3 regions of the Thauera sp. SWB20 genome follow, and region 2 is predicted to be linked to each of the others. Evidence: predicted binding sites of a transcription regulator. Region 2 holds the regulator's gene; each other region holds the start of a gene.
The links. The regulator sigma-54, encoded in region 2, starts transcription at its own class of promoters, with help from an activator protein. The targets are predictions, from matches to a motif close to TGGCACGCTTNCTGCTNA.

Region 1 (5,880 bases), on a different contig from region 2:
GCATCTTCGCCCTCAAGGGCCGCTTCGCCGACAGCTGAGGCCGCCGCCATGCGCACGCCCTTCATCCTGAGACTGTTCCACAGCATGCCGCGCGGCGGCTGGATCGCGCTGGCGATCTTCGCCGCCGTGGCCTGGATCGGCGTGCCGGTCGCGCACCTCGCGCTGCCCGAGAGCCATCCGCTGCACGTCTCCGCCTACACCGTCAGCCTGCTCGGCAAGATCCTGTGCTACATGGTGGTCGCCGTCGCCATGGACCTGATCTGGGGCTACGCCGGCATCCTGTCGCTCGGCCACGGCCTCTTCTTCGCCCTCGGCGGCTACGCCTTCGGCATGTACCTGATGCGCCAGATCGGCCGCGACGGCAGCTATGGCGCCGAGCTGCCCGACTTCATGGTCTTCCTCGACTGGAAGGAATTGCCCTGGTACTGGGCGGGCTCGGATTCCCTGCTGTGGGCGCTGTTCCTGGTGGTCGCGCTGCCCGGGCTGGTGGCCTTCGTGTTCGGCTGGTTCGCCTTCCGCTCGCGCATCAAGGGGGTCTACTTTTCGATCATCACCCAGGCGCTGACCTACGCCGCGATGCTGCTGTTCTTCCGCAACGAGACCGGCTTCGGCGGCAACAACGGCTTCACCGACTTCAAGCGCATCCTCGGCCACGACATCACCTCGCCCGGCATGCGGGTGACGCTGTTCGCGCTCTCGGCGGCGCTGCTGATCGCCTGCCTGGTGCTCGGCCGCTACCTGGTGAGCTCGCGCTTCGGCCGCGTGCTGGCGGCGATCCGCGACGCCGAGAGCCGGGTCATGTTCATCGGCTACAACCCGCTGCACTACAAGCTCTTCATCTGGACGCTGTCGGCGATGCTGTGCGGGCTGGCGGGCGCCTTGTACGTGCCCCAGGTCGGCATCATCAACCCTTCGGAGATGTCGCCGGCGAACTCGATCGAGATCGCGGTGTGGGTGGCGGTGGGCGGGCGCGGCACGCTGGTGGGCGCAGTGCTCGGCGCCGGCATCGTGAACCTCGCCAAGAGCGTGTTCACCGTCTACCTGCCGGAATACTGGCCCTTCGTGCTCGGCTTCCTGTTCATCGTCGTCACCCTCTACCTGCCCGACGGCGTGGTCGGCCTGTGGCGCAAGCTGCGCGCGCGCCGCGCCGCCGCGCGCCTGGACGACACCCGCAGCGCCGCCACGCCTGCGCCGGGCGCAGCCGCGGCGGCCCCGGGCACGCCCCCCGTCACGAGCGGCGCGCACGGCTTCGCCGCCCCCCCCACCGACACCGCCAAGGGAGCGAACGCATGATCCCCACCCTCGAGATCGAACGCGAGCGCACCCGCCTCGACGCCGAGCGCGAGAACGAGCGCGAGCACTGGGACGGCTCGGCCGCGGACGGGCGGGTGTTCCGGCCCGGCGAGCTCGACCTGTCGCACAAGGTCATCCTCTACCTCGACGACATCACCGTGAGCTTCGACGGCTTCCGCGCGCTCAACAAGCTCAGCCTGACCATCGACGCCGGCGAGCTGCGCTGCATCATCGGCCCCAACGGCGCCGGCAAGACCACCATGATGGACGTGATCACCGGCAAGACGCGGCCCGACTCGGGCACCGCCTTCTTCGGCCAGACCATCGACCTCACCCGCCTGACCGAACCCGAGATCGCCCACGCCGGCATCGGCCGCAAGTTCCAGAAGCCGACCATCTTCGAGCAGCACACGGCCTTCGAGAACCTCGAGCTGGCCATGAAGGCCGACAAGCGCGTGCGCCGCACCCTGTTCGCCAGCCTCATCGACGACGAGCGCGACCGCGTCGCCGCGGTGCTGCGCCAGATCCGCCTCGACCAGGCCGCCGACCGCCCCGCCGGGCTGCTCTCGCACGGCCAGAAGCAGTGGCTGGAGATCGGCATGCTGCTGATGCAGGAGCCACGCCTGCTGCTGCTCGACGAGCCGGTCGCCGGCATGACCGACGACGAGACCGAGCGCACCGCCGAGCTGTTCACGAGCCTCGCCGGCAAGCACTCGCTGGTGGTGGTCGAGCACGACATGGCCTTCGTCGAGGCGCTCGGCGGCAAGGTCACGGTGCTGTGCGAGGGTTCGGTGCTGGCCGAGGGGGATCTCGCCACGGTGCAGGCGGATCCGCGCGTGATCGAGGTCTACCTGGGGCGCTGAACGAACATGCTGAAAGTCGACAACCTGAACCAGTACTACGGCGGCAGCCACATCCTGCGCGGCCTGTCCTTCGACGTGCCCGTCGGCAAGGTGACGACGCTGCTCGGGCGCAACGGCGTGGGCAAGACCACGCTGCTGAAGACCCTGATGGGCCTGGTGCCCGCCGCCAGCGGCAGCATTTCCTTCCACGACCAGGACATCACCCGCGCGCCGTCCTGGAAGCGCGTCGCAGCCGGCATCGGCTTCGTCCCGCAGGGGCGCGAGATCTTCCCGCGCCTCACCGTCGAGGAGAACCTGCTCATGGGCCTGGCCACCCGGCCACGCGGCAGCGCCATCCCGCCGCGCATCTTCGACATGTTCCCGGTGCTGAGGCAGATGATGGGCCGGCGCGGCGGCGACCTCTCCGGCGGCCAGCAGCAACAGCTCGCGATCGGCCGCGCGCTCGCCTTCGGCCCCCGGCTGCTGATCCTCGACGAGCCCACCGAGGGCATCCAGCCCTCCATCATCAAGGACATCGAGCGCGCCATCCGCAGCCTCGCCGAGACCGGCGAGATGGCCATCCTGCTCGTCGAGCAGTACTACGACTTCGCGCGCGCGCTCGCCGACCAGTACCTGGTGATGGAGCGCGGCGAGATCGTCATGCGCGGCGCAGGGGCGGACATGGACCGCGACGGGGTGCGCGAGGCGCTCGCGGTGTGAGGGTCGCCGCGTCGCGGGGCGCGGCGGGTCCGGCGGGTCTGCACGGTCGCGCTGCGCAGCCGCACCGCGCTGGTGCGCCCACAGGCGAACGCACCAGGACGGGGCATCGATGGGTCTCCGCCGCGCCGCGCAGCCCCACCGTCGCACCCGCAACACCCCTGTCAGGCGCAGCCATCGGGCGTTCAGAGAGCTGGCCCGGGTCTTGCTAAACCTCCCCCATGTACCCGCCGCTGCCTCCCCTCGCCTCTTCGCTATTGCCCCCCGCCGGCGCCGCGGCGTCCACGCCCTGGCGCGCCGGGCTGAGCCTGGAATACGAGAAGCGCGGCGCACGCAGCGTGCTCGCACGCCGTGAGCACTTCGGCCCGCTGCGCGTGCAGCGCGCGCTCTACCCGGAAGGCGAGGCCGTCTGCCACACCCTGCTGGTGCACCCGCCCGCCGGCATCGTCGGCGGCGACGAGCTGCGGGTGGACCTGCGCATCGGCGCGGGCGCGCACGTGCTGCTGACCACCCCGGGTGCCGGCAAGTGGTATCGCAGTGCCGGCGCGCGCGGCGTGCTCGCGCAGCACATCGCGGTGGCGACGGGCGCGGTGTGCGAGTGGCTGCCGCAGGAGAGCATCGTCCATGAAGGCGCGCTCGCCGGGCTCGCCACCGAGGTGCGCCTGGAAGGCGATGCCTGCTTCATCGGCAGCGAGATGCTGTGCTTCGGCCGCACGGCCTCCGGCGAACGCTTCGCCCACGGCGAGCTGGCGATGCGCACCCGCATCGAGCGCGACGGCCGGCCGGTCTGGCTGGAGCGCGGCGTCGTGCATGGCGGTGGCGGGCTGCTCGCCGCCGCGCCCGGCCTGCACGGCCAGCCGGTGAGCGCGAGCCTGCTGATCGCCTCGCCGCGCTGCGACGAGGCCTTGCGCGATGCCTGGCGCGCGCTCTCGCCCGCGGCCGGCGAAGGCGCGGTGAGCCTGCTGCCGGGCGTGCTCGTGGCGCGCTGGCTGGGGCCGGCCTGCGAGCCCGGCCGGCAGTGGTTCACCCGCCTGTGGGCGACGGCGCGCCCGGCAGTCGCGGGACGGGCGGCGCACACGCCGCGGATCTGGAACACCTGAAACCCATGGGCGGCAGCGCGCCGCCGCGGAGGAAGACGATGGAACTGAGCCCACGCGAGAAGGACAAGCTGCTGGTGTTCACCGCCGGCCTGCTCGCCGAACGCCGGCGCGCGCGCGGCCTGAAGCTGAACTACCCGGAGGCGGTGGCGCTGATCACCTGCGCGATCCTCGAGGGCGCGCGCGACGGCCGCACGGTGGCGGAGCTGATGGGCTACGGCGCGACCCTGCTGACGCGCGCGGACGTGATGGAGGGCGTCGCGGAGATGATCCCCGACATCCAGGTGGAGGCGACGTTTCCCGATGGCACCAAGCTGGTGACCGTGCATAACCCGATCGTGTGAGGAGCAGGCCGATGATCCCCGGAGAACTCTTCGTCGCCGACGGCGACATCGAACTCGCCGCCGGCCGTGCCACGCGCGCGCTGGTGGTGAGCAACACCGGCGACCGCCCGATCCAGGTCGGCTCGCACTACCACTTCGCCGAGACCAACAGCGCGCTCGACTTCGACCGCGCGGCGGCGCGCGGCTTCCGCCTGAACATCGCCGCCGGCACGGCGGTGCGCTTCGAGCCCGGACAGTGGCGCACCGTCGAGCTGGTGGCGCTCGATGGCGAGCGCGAGGTGTACGGCTTCAACGGCCTCGTCATGGGACGGCTGGACGAGCCCGCGACCGCGCCCGCCGCGCACCGGACGCAAGGGAGCCTGTGATGGCGACGATCTCGCGCCGCGCGTACGCGGAGATGTTCGGCCCCACGGTGGGCGACCGGCTCCGCCTGGCCGACACCGAGCTCGTGATCGAGGTGGAGAAGGACTTCACCATCTACGGCGAAGAGGTGAAGTTCGGCGGCGGCAAGGTGATCCGCGACGGCATGGGCCAGGGCCAGGGCGTGGCCGCCGACGTGGCGGACACCATCGTCACCAACGCGCTGGTCATCGACGCGGTGGCGGGCATCGTGAAGGCCGACGTGGGTCTCAAGGACGGCCGCATCTGGAGGATCGGCAAGGGCGGCAACCCGGACATCCAGCCCGGGGTGACGATCCCGATCGGCGCCGGCACCGAGGTGATCGCCGGCGAGGGCATGATCCTCACCGCGGGCGGCATCGACAGCCACATCCACTGGATCTGCCCGCAGCAGATCGAGGAGGCGCTGAGCTCGGGCGTCACCACCATGCTGGGCGGCGGCACCGGGCCGGCGACCGGCACCTTCGCGACCACGTGCACGCCGGGCCCCTGGCACATCCACCGCATGCTGGAGGCGGCCGAGGCCTTCCCGATGAACCTCGGCTTCTTCGGCAAGGGCAACGCCAGCCTGCCGGCGCCGCTGAAGGAGCAGGTGCAGGCCGGCGTGATCGGGCTGAAGCTGCACGAGGACTGGGGCACGACGCCGGCGGCGATCGACAACTGCCTGACGGTGGCCGAGCAGATGGACATCCAGGTCGCCATCCACACCGACACGCTCAACGAGTCGGGCTTCGTCGAGACCACGCTGGCGGCGTTCAAGGATCGCACCATCCACACCTTCCACACCGAGGGCGCGGGCGGCGGCCACGCGCCGGACATCATCCGCGCGATCAGCCGCCCCAACGTGCTGCCGTCCTCGACCAACCCGACGCGGCCCTACACGGTCAACACCATCGACGAGCACCTCGACATGCTGATGGTGTGCCACCACCTCGATCCGAGCATCGCCGAGGACGTGGCCTTCGCCGAATCGCGCATCCGCCGCGAGACCATCGCCGCCGAGGACATCCTGCACGACACCGGCGCGTTCTCGATGATGTCGTCCGACTCGCAGGCCATGGGCCGGGTGGGCGAGGTGGTGATCCGCACCTGGCAGACCGCGCACAAGATGAAGCTGCAGCGCGGCTGGCTGGCGCCGCGGCGCAGCGCGGCGGCGGCGGTGCCGGACGCGGTGGCCGTGGTCGAGGG
Region 2 (5,880 bases):
AGCACAAGATCGTCGACAAGTCGGGCGCCTGGTACGCCTACAAGGGCGACAAGATCGGCCAGGGCAAGGACAACTCGCGCGAGTTCCTGCGCGCCAACCCGGTGCTGGCCCGCGAGATCGAGAACAAGGTGCGGGTCGCGGTCGGCCTGCCCGAGCTGCCGCCCGCCGCCGCGTCCGCCCCGGCGCCGGCCGAGGCCTGACCCCGTCGGCACCGACATGGGCGAGCCGAGCCTGCGCGAACGTGCGCTCCGCCATCTCGCCCGGCGCGACCACTCGCGCGCCGAACTTGCGCGCAAGCTCGCACCCCATGGCGAGCCGGCCGAGATCGAAGCGGTGCTCGAGCGCATGCGCGAGCTCGGCCTGCAGTCCGACGAGCGCTACGCCGAGGCCTTCGTGCGCGGCAAGGCGGCGCGCTTCGGCACCGCACGATTGCGCAACGAGCTCGTGCGGCGAGGCATCGACCGTGACCGGATCGACGAGGCGCTCGCCGACGAGTGCGTAGAATCCGAGATCGAGCGGGCGCGCGCGGTGCTGCACGGCCGCTTCGCCACCCCACCCGCCGACGCACGCGAATGGGCGCGCCAGGCGCGCTTCCTGCAAACCCGGGGCTTCGCCCCCGAGCTGATCCGCAAGCTGCTGAAAGAGCCCTACGATGAGTCTGCTTAAGGTCGCCGGCCTGCAAAAGCGCTACAAGGCGCGCACCGTGGTGCATGACGTCGGCTTCGAGGTCGGCTCGGGCGAGGTCGTCGGCCTGCTCGGTCCCAACGGCGCCGGCAAGACCACCTGCTTCTACATGATTGTGGGTCTAGTGCGCGCCGACGGCGGCCAGATCGCCCTCGACGGCACCGACCTCACCCACCTGCCGATCCACGCCCGCGCGCGCTTGGGCCTGTCCTACCTGCCGCAGGAGATGAGCGTGTTCCGCAAGCTCAGCGTGGCCGAGAATATCCGCGCCGTGCTCGAACTCCAGGGGCTTGAACGCCGCCAGATCGAGGAGCGGCTCGAGGAACTGCTGATGGAACTGGGCATCCATCACCTGCGCGACAACACCGCGATCTCGCTCTCGGGCGGGGAGCGCCGGCGCTGCGAGATCGCCCGCGCGCTCGCCACCGACCCGCGCCTGATCCTGCTCGACGAGCCCTTCGCCGGGGTCGATCCGATCGCGGTCATCGACATCCAGAAGATCATCCGCTTCCTCAAGGAGCGCGGCATCGGCGTGCTGATCACCGACCACAACGTGCGCGAGACCTTGGGCATCTGCGACCGCGCCTACATCATCAGCGAAGGTCGCGTGCTGGCGAGCGGAGAACCTACCGAGATCATCGAGAACGAGCGCGTGCGCCAGGTCTACCTCGGCGAGCACTTCCGCCTGTGAGCCCGCCCTCCTGCCGACCGCGATGAAACCCAGCCTCCAGCTCAAGCTCTCCCAGCACCTCACGCTGACGCCCCAGCTGCAGCAGTCGATCAAGCTGCTGCAGCTGTCTACGATCGAGCTGAACCAGGAGATCGAGCGCGTGCTGCTCGAGAATCCCATGCTCGAGCGCGAGGATGGCGACGGCGGCGTCGACTACGCCCCCGCGCCGCCGCCGGGCAACGCGCCCGAGCGCGAAGCCGCGCCGGAACCCGCCGCCGAACCGGCGGGCGAGTCGATCACGCACGAGGGCGGCGAAGGCAGCAGCGAGGACGAGGGCATCGACTGGTCCAACGTGGGTCAGGGCGCGTCCAGCCGCAGCGAGGACGACGAGGACGGCGACTACCAGGACATCCAGGCCGCCGGCGTGTCGCTGCGCGAACACCTCGACCAGCAGGTCGCCCTCTCGCCCCTGTCCGACCGCGACCGCGCGCTGGTGCGCTTCCTGATCGAGGCACTCGACGACGACGGCTACCTGCACCAGCCGCTGGAAGATCTCCTCGAGCTGTTGCCGCAGGACGCCGAGGTCGATCTCGACGAGCTCGCCATCGCCCTGCGCCACGTGCAGAGCCTCGAGCCGGCCGGGATCGGCGCGCGCAGCCCGCAGGAATGTCTGGCCCTGCAGCTCCAGGCCTTGCCCGAGTGCCCGATACGCCCTCTCGCTCTCGAGATCGTGACCAGCCACCTCGAACTGCTCGCGGAGCGCAACTTCGCCCGTATCCGCAAGCTCACCGGCTGTGACGACGAGGGTCTGCGCGAAGCGCAGGCCCTGATCTGCAGCCTCGACCCCCACCCCGGCTCGCGCTACTCCACCGCCGAGACGCGCTACGTGCTGCCCGACGTCGTCGTGCGCAAGCTGCGCGGCCAATGGACCGTGAGCCTGAACCAGGAAGCGATGCCCCGCCTGCGCATCAACCGCCTGTACGCCAGTCTGCTCCAGCAGAACCGCGCACAGGGCGGCGGCCTCGGCGGGCAGCTGCAGGAGGCGCGCTGGCTGATCAAGAACGTCCAGCAGCGCTTCGACACCATCCTGCGCGTGTCCCAGGCCATCGTTGACCAGCAACGGCAGTTCTTCGATCATGGGGACGTGGCGATGCGGCCACTCACCCTAAGGGAGATCGCAGACCAGCTCGAGCTGCACGAATCCACCGTCTCGCGCGTCACCACGCAGAAGTACATGGCGACGCCGCGCGGAGTCTTCGAGCTCAAGTATTTTTTCGGCAGTCATGTCGCGACCGACACCGGCGGTGCGGCTTCCTCCACGGCGATTCGTGCGCTGATTCGCCAGCTGGTGGACGCGGAGGACAGCAAGAAGCCGCTGTCCGACGCCAAGATCGCCGAAATTCTCGGCCAACAGGGAATCGTCGTGGCGAGGCGCACGATCGCCAAGTACCGCGAGTCCCTCAACATCCCGCCGGTCAGCCTGCGCAAATCCCTCTGACAACAACAGGAGTCATCCATGAATCTGAACATCACCGGGCGCCACGTCGAAGTCACCCCCGCCATCCGCGAATACGTGACCTCCAAGCTCGATCGCGTCATCCGCCATTTCGACAACGTCACCAGCGTCACCGTCATCCTGTCGGTCGAAAAGCTCAAGCAGAAAGCCGAGGTGACGCTGCACGTGCGCGGCAAGGACCTCTTCGTCGAAGCGGACGACGCCGACCTCTACGCGGCGATCGACGCGATGACCGACAAGCTCGACCGTCAGGTTCAGAAGTACAAGCAGAAGCAGTCCGACCATAACCACGAGTCGCTCAAGCACCAGGTCCCCGAGGCCTGAGGACCGGCTTGAAGCTCCCCGTCCGGGGTGTGGTTATAATGCGCGCGTTTTCACGAAGCGCGGCCGCACACGCCCCGGACCGGATTCCCGCCCCCCTGGCGGCAGCTGACGGAAGAGTGCGCGAGCCCACCTGCGAATGAGCCTGATATCCCAACTCCTGCCGCTTTCCAACGTGGTGATCGATCTCGACGCGAGCAGCAAGAAGCGCGTCTTCGAACAGGCCGGCCTGCTGTTCGAGAACAACCAGGGCATCGCCCGCAGCACCGTGTTCGACAGCCTGTTCACCCGCGAACGCCTCGGCTCGACCGGACTGGGCCAGGGCATCGCCATCCCGCACGGCCGCATCAAGGGGCTCAAGGACGCCGCCGGCGCTTTTCTGCGCCTGGCCACCCCGGTGCAGTTCGATGCTCCCGACGGCCGTCCGGTGGACATGCTGTTCGTGCTGCTCGTGCCCGAACAGGCCAACGAAACCCATCTGCAGCTGCTGTCCGAGCTCGCGCAGATGTTCAGCGACCGCGAGTTCCGCGAGACCCTGCACGGCGCGACGGATGCCGCACAGATCCACCGCCTGTTCGTGAATTGGGGTGCCGATGCGGCAAACCAGCCTGACCCGGCTGTATGAGGCGCACCGCGAAAGCCTGAGCCTCGTCCACGTCAGCGGACCGATCGGTGCCCGTCTGTCGGTCGCCGAAGAGCGCATCTGGCCGGCCGACCTCGTCGGCCACCTCAACCTGATCCACCCCACCCGGCTACAGGTGCTCGGCGCCGCAGAGCTCGCGTGGGCGCAACGCCAGGCGAACGAGAAGGTCGCCCACCACCTCAACGAGATCCTCTCGGCGCACCCCCCCGCGATCATCGTCGCCGACGGCTGCGAGATCCCCAACATCCTCCACGGCATCTGCGAGGCGCACGACGTCGCGCTGTTCACCGCGCGCCACCCCTCGGCGAGCGTGATCGACCAGCTCCGCCTCTACCTGTCGCGCGAGCTCGCCGAGAAGGTCTCGCTGCACGGCGTGTTCATGGACGTGCTCGGGCTCGGCGTGATGATCACCGGCGATTCCGGCGCGGGCAAATCCGAGCTCGGCCTCGAGCTGATCTCGCGCGGCCACGGCCTCGTCGCCGACGACGTGGTCGAGCTGTCGCGCATCGCGCCCACGGTGCTCGAGGGCCGCTGCCCCGAGATGCTGCAGGATTTCATCGAAGTGCGCGGCCTCGGCCTGATCAACATCCGCACCATCTTCGGCGAGACCGCGTGCCGGCGGAAGATGCGCCTGCGCCTGATCTGCCACCTCGACCGCCGCCAACCCGGTCCCGACGACCCCTGCCGGCTGCCGCTGCAGCAGGAGACGCAGGACATCCTCGGCGTGAAGGTCGCCCGCGTCGTGCTGCCGGTGGCCGCGGGACGCAACCTCGCGGTGCTGCTCGAGGCCGCAGTGCGCTCGACCATCCTCAAGCTGCGCGGCATCGACTCCACCCAGGAATTCATCGACCGCCAGGCGCGCGCGCTGCACGCCGAAGAGGCCTACCGCGCCGACTGAGCCACCCGCACTTGCGGCACGGCGCCGCCGGCTGTTACGCTCGATCGCTTTGCAGCAGCCTACTGGCCGGCCATGAGCTCCACTCCCGATTACCTGGAACGCATCCTCAACGCGCAGGTGTACGACGTCGCCGTCGAGACACCGCTCGACCTCGCCACCAACCTGTCGGCGCGCACGCACAACCGCATCTACTTCAAGCGCGAGGACATGCAGCCGGTGTTCAGCTTCAAGATCCGCGGCGCCTACAACAAGATGGCGAACCTGTCGCCGCAGGCCTTGAAGCGCGGCGTGATCTGCGCCTCGGCGGGCAACCACGCCCAGGGCGTGGCGCTGTCGGCGGCCAGACTGGGCGTGCGCGCGGTGATCGTGATGCCGAGCACCACGCCGCAGATCAAGATCGACGCGGTCAAGGCGCGCGGCGGCGAGGTCGTGCTCGCAGGCGAATCCTATTCCGACGCCTACACGCACGCGCTCGAGCTCGAGAAGAGCGAGAAACTCACCTTCGTCCACCCCTTCGACGACCCCGACGTGATCGCAGGCCAGGGCACGGTGGGCCTGGAGATCCTGCGCGCGCACCCGAAGCCGATCCACGCGGTGTTCTGCTGTGTCGGCGGCGGCGGGCTGATCGCCGGCGTGGCGGCCTACATCAAGCGCCTGCGCCCGGAGACGAAGATCATCGGCGTCGAGGCGGTGGACGCCGACGCGATGACGCGCTCGCTCGCCGCGGGCAAGCGCATCGCGCTCGAGCAGGTCGGCATCTTCGCCGACGGCGCCGCCGTCAAGGAGGTCGGTGCCGAGACCTTCCGCCTGTGCCAGCAGTATGTGGACGAGATGATCGTGGTCGACAACGACGCCATCTGCGCCGCGATCAAGGACGTCTTCGAGGACACCCGCTCCATCCTCGAGCCCGCCGGCGCGCTCGCCGTCGCCGGCGCCAAGGAGTACGCCCGCCGCAACAAGCTGCGCGACAAGAGCCTGGTGGCGGTGGCCTCGGGGGCCAACATGAACTTCGACCGCCTGCGCTTCGTCGCCGAGCGCGCCGAGCTCGGCGAGCAGCGCGAGGCCGTGCTCGCGGTGACCATCCCCGAGAAGCCGGGCTCCTTCCGCAAGTTCATCAGCGTGCTCGGCAACCGCAACATCACCGAGTT
Region 3 (5,880 bases), on a different contig from region 2:
TCACGAGCACGCTCCAGGTCTGGATCCACACCTGCGAGGCGATCGAGAAGTCCTCGGCGCCGGTGCCGCCCAGGCTGGGCGCGGCGAACACGCCGGTGAGGATCGCGCCGACGATGCCGCCCACGCCGTGCACTCCGAACACGTCGAGCGCGTCGTCCGCACCGAGCATGTGCTTGAGCCCATTCACGCCCCACAGGCAGATGAAGCCGGAGAGGGTGCCGATCACGATCGCGCCCATCGGGCCGACCGAGCCGCAGGCCGGGGTGATCGCCACCAGGCCGGCGACCGCACCCGAGGCCGCGCCCAGCATCGAGGGCTTGCCCTTGATGAGCGCCTCGCCGAGCGACCAGGCGAGCACCGCGGCGGCGGTGGCGACCAGGGTGTTGATGAAGGCGAGCGCGGCGCCGGCGGTGGCTTCGAGGTTGGATCCGGCGTTGAAGCCGAACCAGCCCACCCACAGCAGCGAGGCGCCGACCATGGTCAGGGTCAGGCTGTGCGGTGCGAGCGCCTCACGGCCGTAGCCGATGCGCTTGCCCACCATCCAGGCGCCCACCAGACCGGCGATGCCGGCGTTGATGTGCACCACGGTGCCGCCGGCGAAGTCGAGCGCGCCGTCTTCGAGCAGGTAGCCGCCCGGACCCCACACCATGTGGCAGATCGGCAGGTAGCACAGCGTGAACCAGATCACCGAGAAGATCAGCACCGCGGAGAACTTCATGCGCTCGGCGAAGGCGCCGACGATGAGCGCACCGGTGATGCCGGCGAAGGTGGCCTGGAAGGCGATGAAGGCGAACTCGGGCAGCTTCACGGTCTCGGTGAAGGTGTCGGCGAGCGTCTCGATCGTCACCCCGGACAGGAAGACCTTGTCGAGCGAGCCGATGAAGGGGCTGGCTTCGGTGAAGGTCAGGCTGTAGCCGTAGATCGCGAACAGCAGGGCGTTGAGCGAGAACACGGTCATGACCTGCATGAGCACCGAGAGCATGTTCTTGGCGCGCACCATGCCGCCGTAGAACAGCGCCAGGCCGGGCAGGGCCATCATCAGCACGAGCAGCGTGGAGGTCATGATCCAGGCCACGTCGCCCTTGTGCACCTCGGCCACGGCGGCCGCGGCCTCCTGGGCGAAGGCGCCGCCGGAGACGCCGGCGAGCAGGGCTGCTGCCGGCAGGTATGCGAGGAGTTTTCTCATTTTGCGTTGCTCCCTTACAGCGCGTCCGGGCCGGTCTCGCCGGTGCGGATGCGGATGGCCTGCTCGAGTTCGAAGACGAAGATCTTGCCGTCGCCGATCTTGCCGGTGGCGGCGGACTTCTCGATCGCTTCGATCGCCTGGTCGAGGATGTCGTCGGGGATGGCGGCCTCGACCTTGACCTTGGGCAGGAAGTCGACGACGTACTCGGCGCCGCGATAGAGCTCGGTGTGGCCCTTCTGGCGGCCGAAGCCCTTGACCTCGGTCACGGTGATGCCCTGCACGCCGATGGCCGAGAGCGCCTCGCGGACCTCGTCGAGCTTGAAGGGCTTGATGATTGCAGCGATGAATTTCATGTCTTTCTCCGGTTCCGGATGGGCGATGCTCAGAAGCTCTTGGCGATCGACAGGATCACGCGCTCGTCGGCGAGGTCGGCATTGTCCACGTCTGTGTCGACGTAGTGCAGGCCGAAGTTGAAGCCGCCGAACTCCTTGGTGACGCCCAGCTTCCAGTCGGTGTAGTCGTCCTGGCCCTTGATGTCGCTGTAACCGACGTGGGCGGCGAGGGTGAAGCCGCCGCCGACATCGACCGCGGCGCCGAGGTCGTAGTACTGGCTGCCGTCCGACTTGTCGTAGCCGAACAGGTCGGTGAAGGCGTACGAGTACTTGAAGGACAGGAACTCCCACGACAGGCCGACATAGCCCTCGAGCGTGTTCGGGCTGTTGTAGGGCTTGGGGTAGCTGCCGGGGTAGTAGTACTGCAGCAGGCCGACGTCGTAGCCGATGGCGCCGACCGTCCCCTTGTAACCGCCGTAGAGGTCGAGCTCGAGGCTGTTGCTGACGTCCGTGTTGGCGTCCGACAGCCACGACACGTTCGAGCCCCACACGCCGGCGTACAGGCCGCTGTCGTGGGCGTAGTCGAAGCCGCCCTGCAGCGCGGGACGCTCGTCGGTCTGGCTCCAGCCGCGGTAGGCGTAGTCGGACACCAGGCCGACGTTGGCGGTGAAGGGGCCGTCGCCGGCATGGGCGGTGCCGGCGGTGGCGATCGTGGCGAGGATGGCGAGCGCGGTGGCGAGCGGTTTCGTGTGCATGGTCATCTCCTGACGAGGTTTGGAAAGTTCGCGACGAGACTCCCTAAGCACGTGGCGTGCCAGGGTGCGGAAAGCCCGGTGATTCCTGGGTTTCCGCTTGTCGGCGGGCGGATCTTGCTGCGCTGCGGCAGGGATGGGCGCGCGATTTCGGGGCGTTGCGCACCAATGTGGTGCGTCATTCGTGTTGTGCGAGCGATGGTTGACGGTTCTTGGCGCCAGATCGCGACTTGCGTCGCTCCTACGAAAACCTTCGCCCACCCCTGCGTCGCCCGGGCTCCCGCCGGAGCGACGCAAGTCGTGATCACGGCAATGTCGCGCGCACCGCGCCTGCGCCGATCGTGTGCGGCGGGCCGCCGGCGCTCCAGTCGGCAGGGGCGTGCGTGCTAGACTCCGACGCCTCTGCAACCCGGAATCCACGCCATCATGAGCACGCCCCGCATCCTCGACGAAATCGGTGCCCGCCTCTCCGAACTCGCCGCCAACAGCCCCGTCCGCGACATCGAGAAGAACGCCAAGGCCATGCTCGGCTCGGCCTTCGGCAAGCTCGACCTGGTCACCCGCGAGGAATTCGAGGTGCAGCGCGAGGTGCTCGCGCAGGCGCGGCGCAAGCTCGCCGAGCTCGAGGCGCGCGTCGCCGAACTGGAAGCGAAGCTGGCCGGCGGCGACAAGGCCTGATCCAGCTGCGTTTCCACACGCTGCATTCGCGTCTGGCGGCGCTCCTGCGGAAACCGGCAAGGTTCCCGGAAACCTCGTAGGAGCGGCGCCAGCCGCGAACGGACGGTGGGTGGCGATGGGCGTCGCGACACGCTGGATGCTGCGTTCGCGTCTGCATGAAACACCGTATGCGTCTCGTGACCGAATGCCCCCGGTCCCGCGTTCCGCATATTTCTTTGTCATCGACCGCGGCTCCGCTAGACTGACGATTCCTTTCCGTCCGGAGTCGCAGATGTCGCTCGCCCTCGTTCATGCGCGCGCGCTCGACGGGATCGAGGCGCCCCCGGTCACGGTCGAGGTCCACCTGGGCAACGGCCTGCCCCAGTTCCATCTCGTCGGCCTCGCCGACACCGAGGTGCGCGAGGCGCGCGACCGCGTGCGTGCGGCGATCCAGTCGGCGCAGTTCGAGTTTCCCCAGCGCCGCATCACCGTCAACCTCGCGCCTGCAGACCTGCCCAAGGAGGGCGGGCGCTTCGATCTCGCGATTGCGATCGGCATCCTCGCCGCCTCCGGCCAGGTGGCCGAGCGGCTGCTCCCGCGCCTGGAGCTGTGCGGCGAGCTTTCGCTGAACGGCGGATTGCGCCCGGTGCGCGGGGTGCTCTCGGCAGCGCTCGCCGCCGCGCGCGCCGGACGCGCGCTGGTGCTGGCGCCCGCCAATGCGGCCGAGGCCGCGCTCGCGCGCAGCGCCACCGTGCTCCCGGCCGACAGCCTGGGCGCGGTGTGCGCGCATCTCAACGGACACACCCGCCTCGAGCCGGCGCTCGCGGCGGCCCCCGAGGACGAGGACGCCGCCGGGCTGCCCGATCTCGCCGATGTGCGCGGTCAACTGCAGGCGCGGCGTGCGCTCGAGGTCGCCGCGGCGGGCGGGCATTCCCTGCTGCTGTTCGGACCGCCGGGTACCGGCAAGTCGATGCTGGCGCAGCGCCTGCCCGGCGTGCTGCCGGCGATGGATGAGGACGAGGCGATCGAGGCCGCCGCGGTGGCCTCGATCGAGGGGCGCCTCGATCCGCGCAGCTTCCACCGCAGACCTTTTCGGTCGCCGCATCACTCGGCCTCGGCGGCGGCGCTGGTGGGCGGCGGCGCGGTGCCGCGCCCGGGCGAGATCTCGCTCGCGCACCACGGCGTGCTGTTCCTCGACGAGCTGCCCGAGTTCGACCGCCGTGTGCTCGAGTCCCTGCGCGAGCCGCTCGAGACCGGCACCGTCACGGTGTCGCGCGCGCGCCGGCGCGCCGAATTCCCCGCCCGCTTCCAGCTCGTCGCGGCAATGAATCCCTGTCCCTGCGGCCATCTCGGTGATCCGCGCCGCGCCTGCCGGTGCACGCCCGAGCAGGTGGCGCGCTACCGCGGGCGGCTGTCCGGCCCCTTTCTCGACCGCATCGACCTCACCGTCGAGGTGCCTGCAATCGCGCCGGAGGTCCTGCTCGAAAGCCCGCCGGGCGAGCCCTCCAGCGCGGTGCGCGCGCGGGTGGCGGCGGCGCGTGCGCTGCAGGCAACGCGTCAGGGCTGTCCGAACGCCCGCCTGCCGGCCGGCGAGGTGGAGCGCCACTGTCGCCCCGATCCGGGCGGCGAAACCCTGCTGCGCCAGGCGATGCAGCGGCTCGACCTGTCGGCGCGGGCGTATCATCGTGTCCTGCGCGTCGCGCGCACGCTCGCCGATCTCGCCGGCGCGTCCCGTCCGGGGGCAGCCCAGGTGGCCGAGGCGATCCAGTACCGGCGCAGCCTCGACTCCCGCTGAACGACCCCGCGCCCCGTGCGCCGTCGGCTGCGGACGACGACACCAGGAGTCCGCCCGAAGGCGTACATGATCCGACCGCTCACCCACGCCCGCCTCGCTTCGCTGCTGGCAGCCCTGTCCTCGATCGGCCCGTTCGCGATCGATGCCTATCTGCCCGCCTTTCCGGCGATCGCGGCGGCGTTGGGCGCGAGCCGGCTGGAGGTGCAGCAGACGCTGACGATCTACATGGTGGCGCTCGCGTCCATGGTGCTATGGCACGGTGCGCTCGCCGACCGTTTCGGGCGTCGCCGCGTGCTGGTCGCGTTGACGGTGGTGTTCGCGCTCGCCTCGCTTGTGTGCGCGCTGGCGCCGAGCATCGAGTGGCTGTGGTTCGGGCGCGCCCTGCAGGGGCTGAGCGGCGGCGCGGGCATCGTGGTCGGGCGTGCGGTGGTGCGCGACCTGCACGAGGGGCCGCAGGCGCAGCGCCTGATGTCGCGGGTGATGCTGATCTTCGCACTCGCTCCGGCGCTGGCGCCGATGCTGGGCGCGGGCCTGCTCGCGCTCGCAGGCTGGCGGGCGATCTTCTTCTTCCTCGCCCTTTTCGGGCTCGCGCTCGCGTGGACGACGTGGCGCTTCCTGCCCGAGACGCTCGCCGAGGAGGACCGCCAGCCGCTGCATCCGCGGCCGCTGCTGCGCGCCTACCTGGCGATCTTCCGCCACCCGGCCTTCATGCTGCTGGCGCTCGGGGTGGCGTTGAACTTCAACGGATTCTTCCTCTATGTGCTGTCGGCACCGGTCTTCATCCTCGAGCATCTCGGTCTCGGCAGCGGCGGCTTCGTCTGGCTGTTCGGTCCGGCGGTGGGGGGCATGATGATCGGTTCGGTGCTCTCCGAGCGCATGGCGGGGCGCTGGTCGCCGGTGCGCACCGTGGGCTTCGGCTTCGTTCTGATGTTCGCTGCGGTGGTCGCCAACGCCGCGGTGTCGGGCCTGCTGGTGCCCGGGGTGCCGGTCTCGGTGCTGCCGATCGGCTTGTTCAGCTGCGGCATGGCGGTGGCGATGCCGAGCATGAGCCTGCTCGGGCTGGAGATCTTTCCCGAGCGCCGCGGCATGGCGTCGAGCTGCCAGAGCTTCCTGCAGATCGGCTTCAACGCCGCGAGCTCGGCGCTGGTGGCGCCGCTG

Region 1: a site for sigma-54 is predicted at 3,047-3,064, ahead of PO78_RS14460 (urease accessory protein UreD). Genes of this name have one in related genera too.
Region 3: a site for sigma-54 is predicted at 2,318-2,335, ahead of PO78_RS05730 (TorF family putative porin). Genes of this name have one in related genera too.

The regions. Positions count from the first base shown of each region.
Region 1 covers NZ_JTDM01000020.1:94,513-100,392, reverse strand. Annotated here, with positions in the region: gene urtB (urea ABC transporter permease subunit UrtB) at 1-38, shown strand, start outside; gene urtC (urea ABC transporter permease subunit UrtC) at 49-1,293, shown strand; gene urtD (urea ABC transporter ATP-binding protein UrtD) at 1,290-2,156, shown strand; gene urtE (urea ABC transporter ATP-binding subunit UrtE) at 2,163-2,855, shown strand; gene PO78_RS14460 (urease accessory protein UreD) at 3,074-3,952, shown strand; gene ureA (urease subunit gamma) at 3,991-4,293, shown strand; gene PO78_RS14450 (urease subunit beta) at 4,305-4,658, shown strand; gene ureC (urease subunit alpha) at 4,658-5,880, shown strand, end outside.
Region 2 covers NZ_JTDM01000019.1:101,833-107,712, reverse strand. Annotated here, with positions in the region: gene recA (recombinase RecA) at 1-200, shown strand, start outside; gene recX (recombination regulator RecX) at 217-666, shown strand; gene lptB (LPS export ABC transporter ATP-binding protein) at 653-1,375, shown strand; gene PO78_RS12320 (RNA polymerase factor sigma-54) at 1,398-2,852, shown strand; gene hpf (ribosome hibernation-promoting factor, HPF/YfiA family) at 2,871-3,194, shown strand; gene ptsN (PTS IIA-like nitrogen regulatory protein PtsN) at 3,331-3,816, shown strand; gene hprK (HPr(Ser) kinase/phosphatase) at 3,785-4,732, shown strand; gene ilvA (threonine ammonia-lyase, biosynthetic) at 4,805-5,880, shown strand, end outside.
Region 3 covers NZ_JTDM01000014.1:162,111-167,990, forward strand. Annotated here, with positions in the region: gene PO78_RS05720 (ammonium transporter) at 1-1,090, opposite strand, end outside; gene glnK (P-II family nitrogen regulator) at 1,201-1,539, opposite strand; gene PO78_RS05730 (TorF family putative porin) at 1,569-2,273, opposite strand; gene PO78_RS05735 (accessory factor UbiK family protein) at 2,697-2,948, shown strand; gene PO78_RS05740 (YifB family Mg chelatase-like AAA ATPase) at 3,220-4,722, shown strand; gene PO78_RS05745 (multidrug effflux MFS transporter) at 4,789-5,880, shown strand, end outside.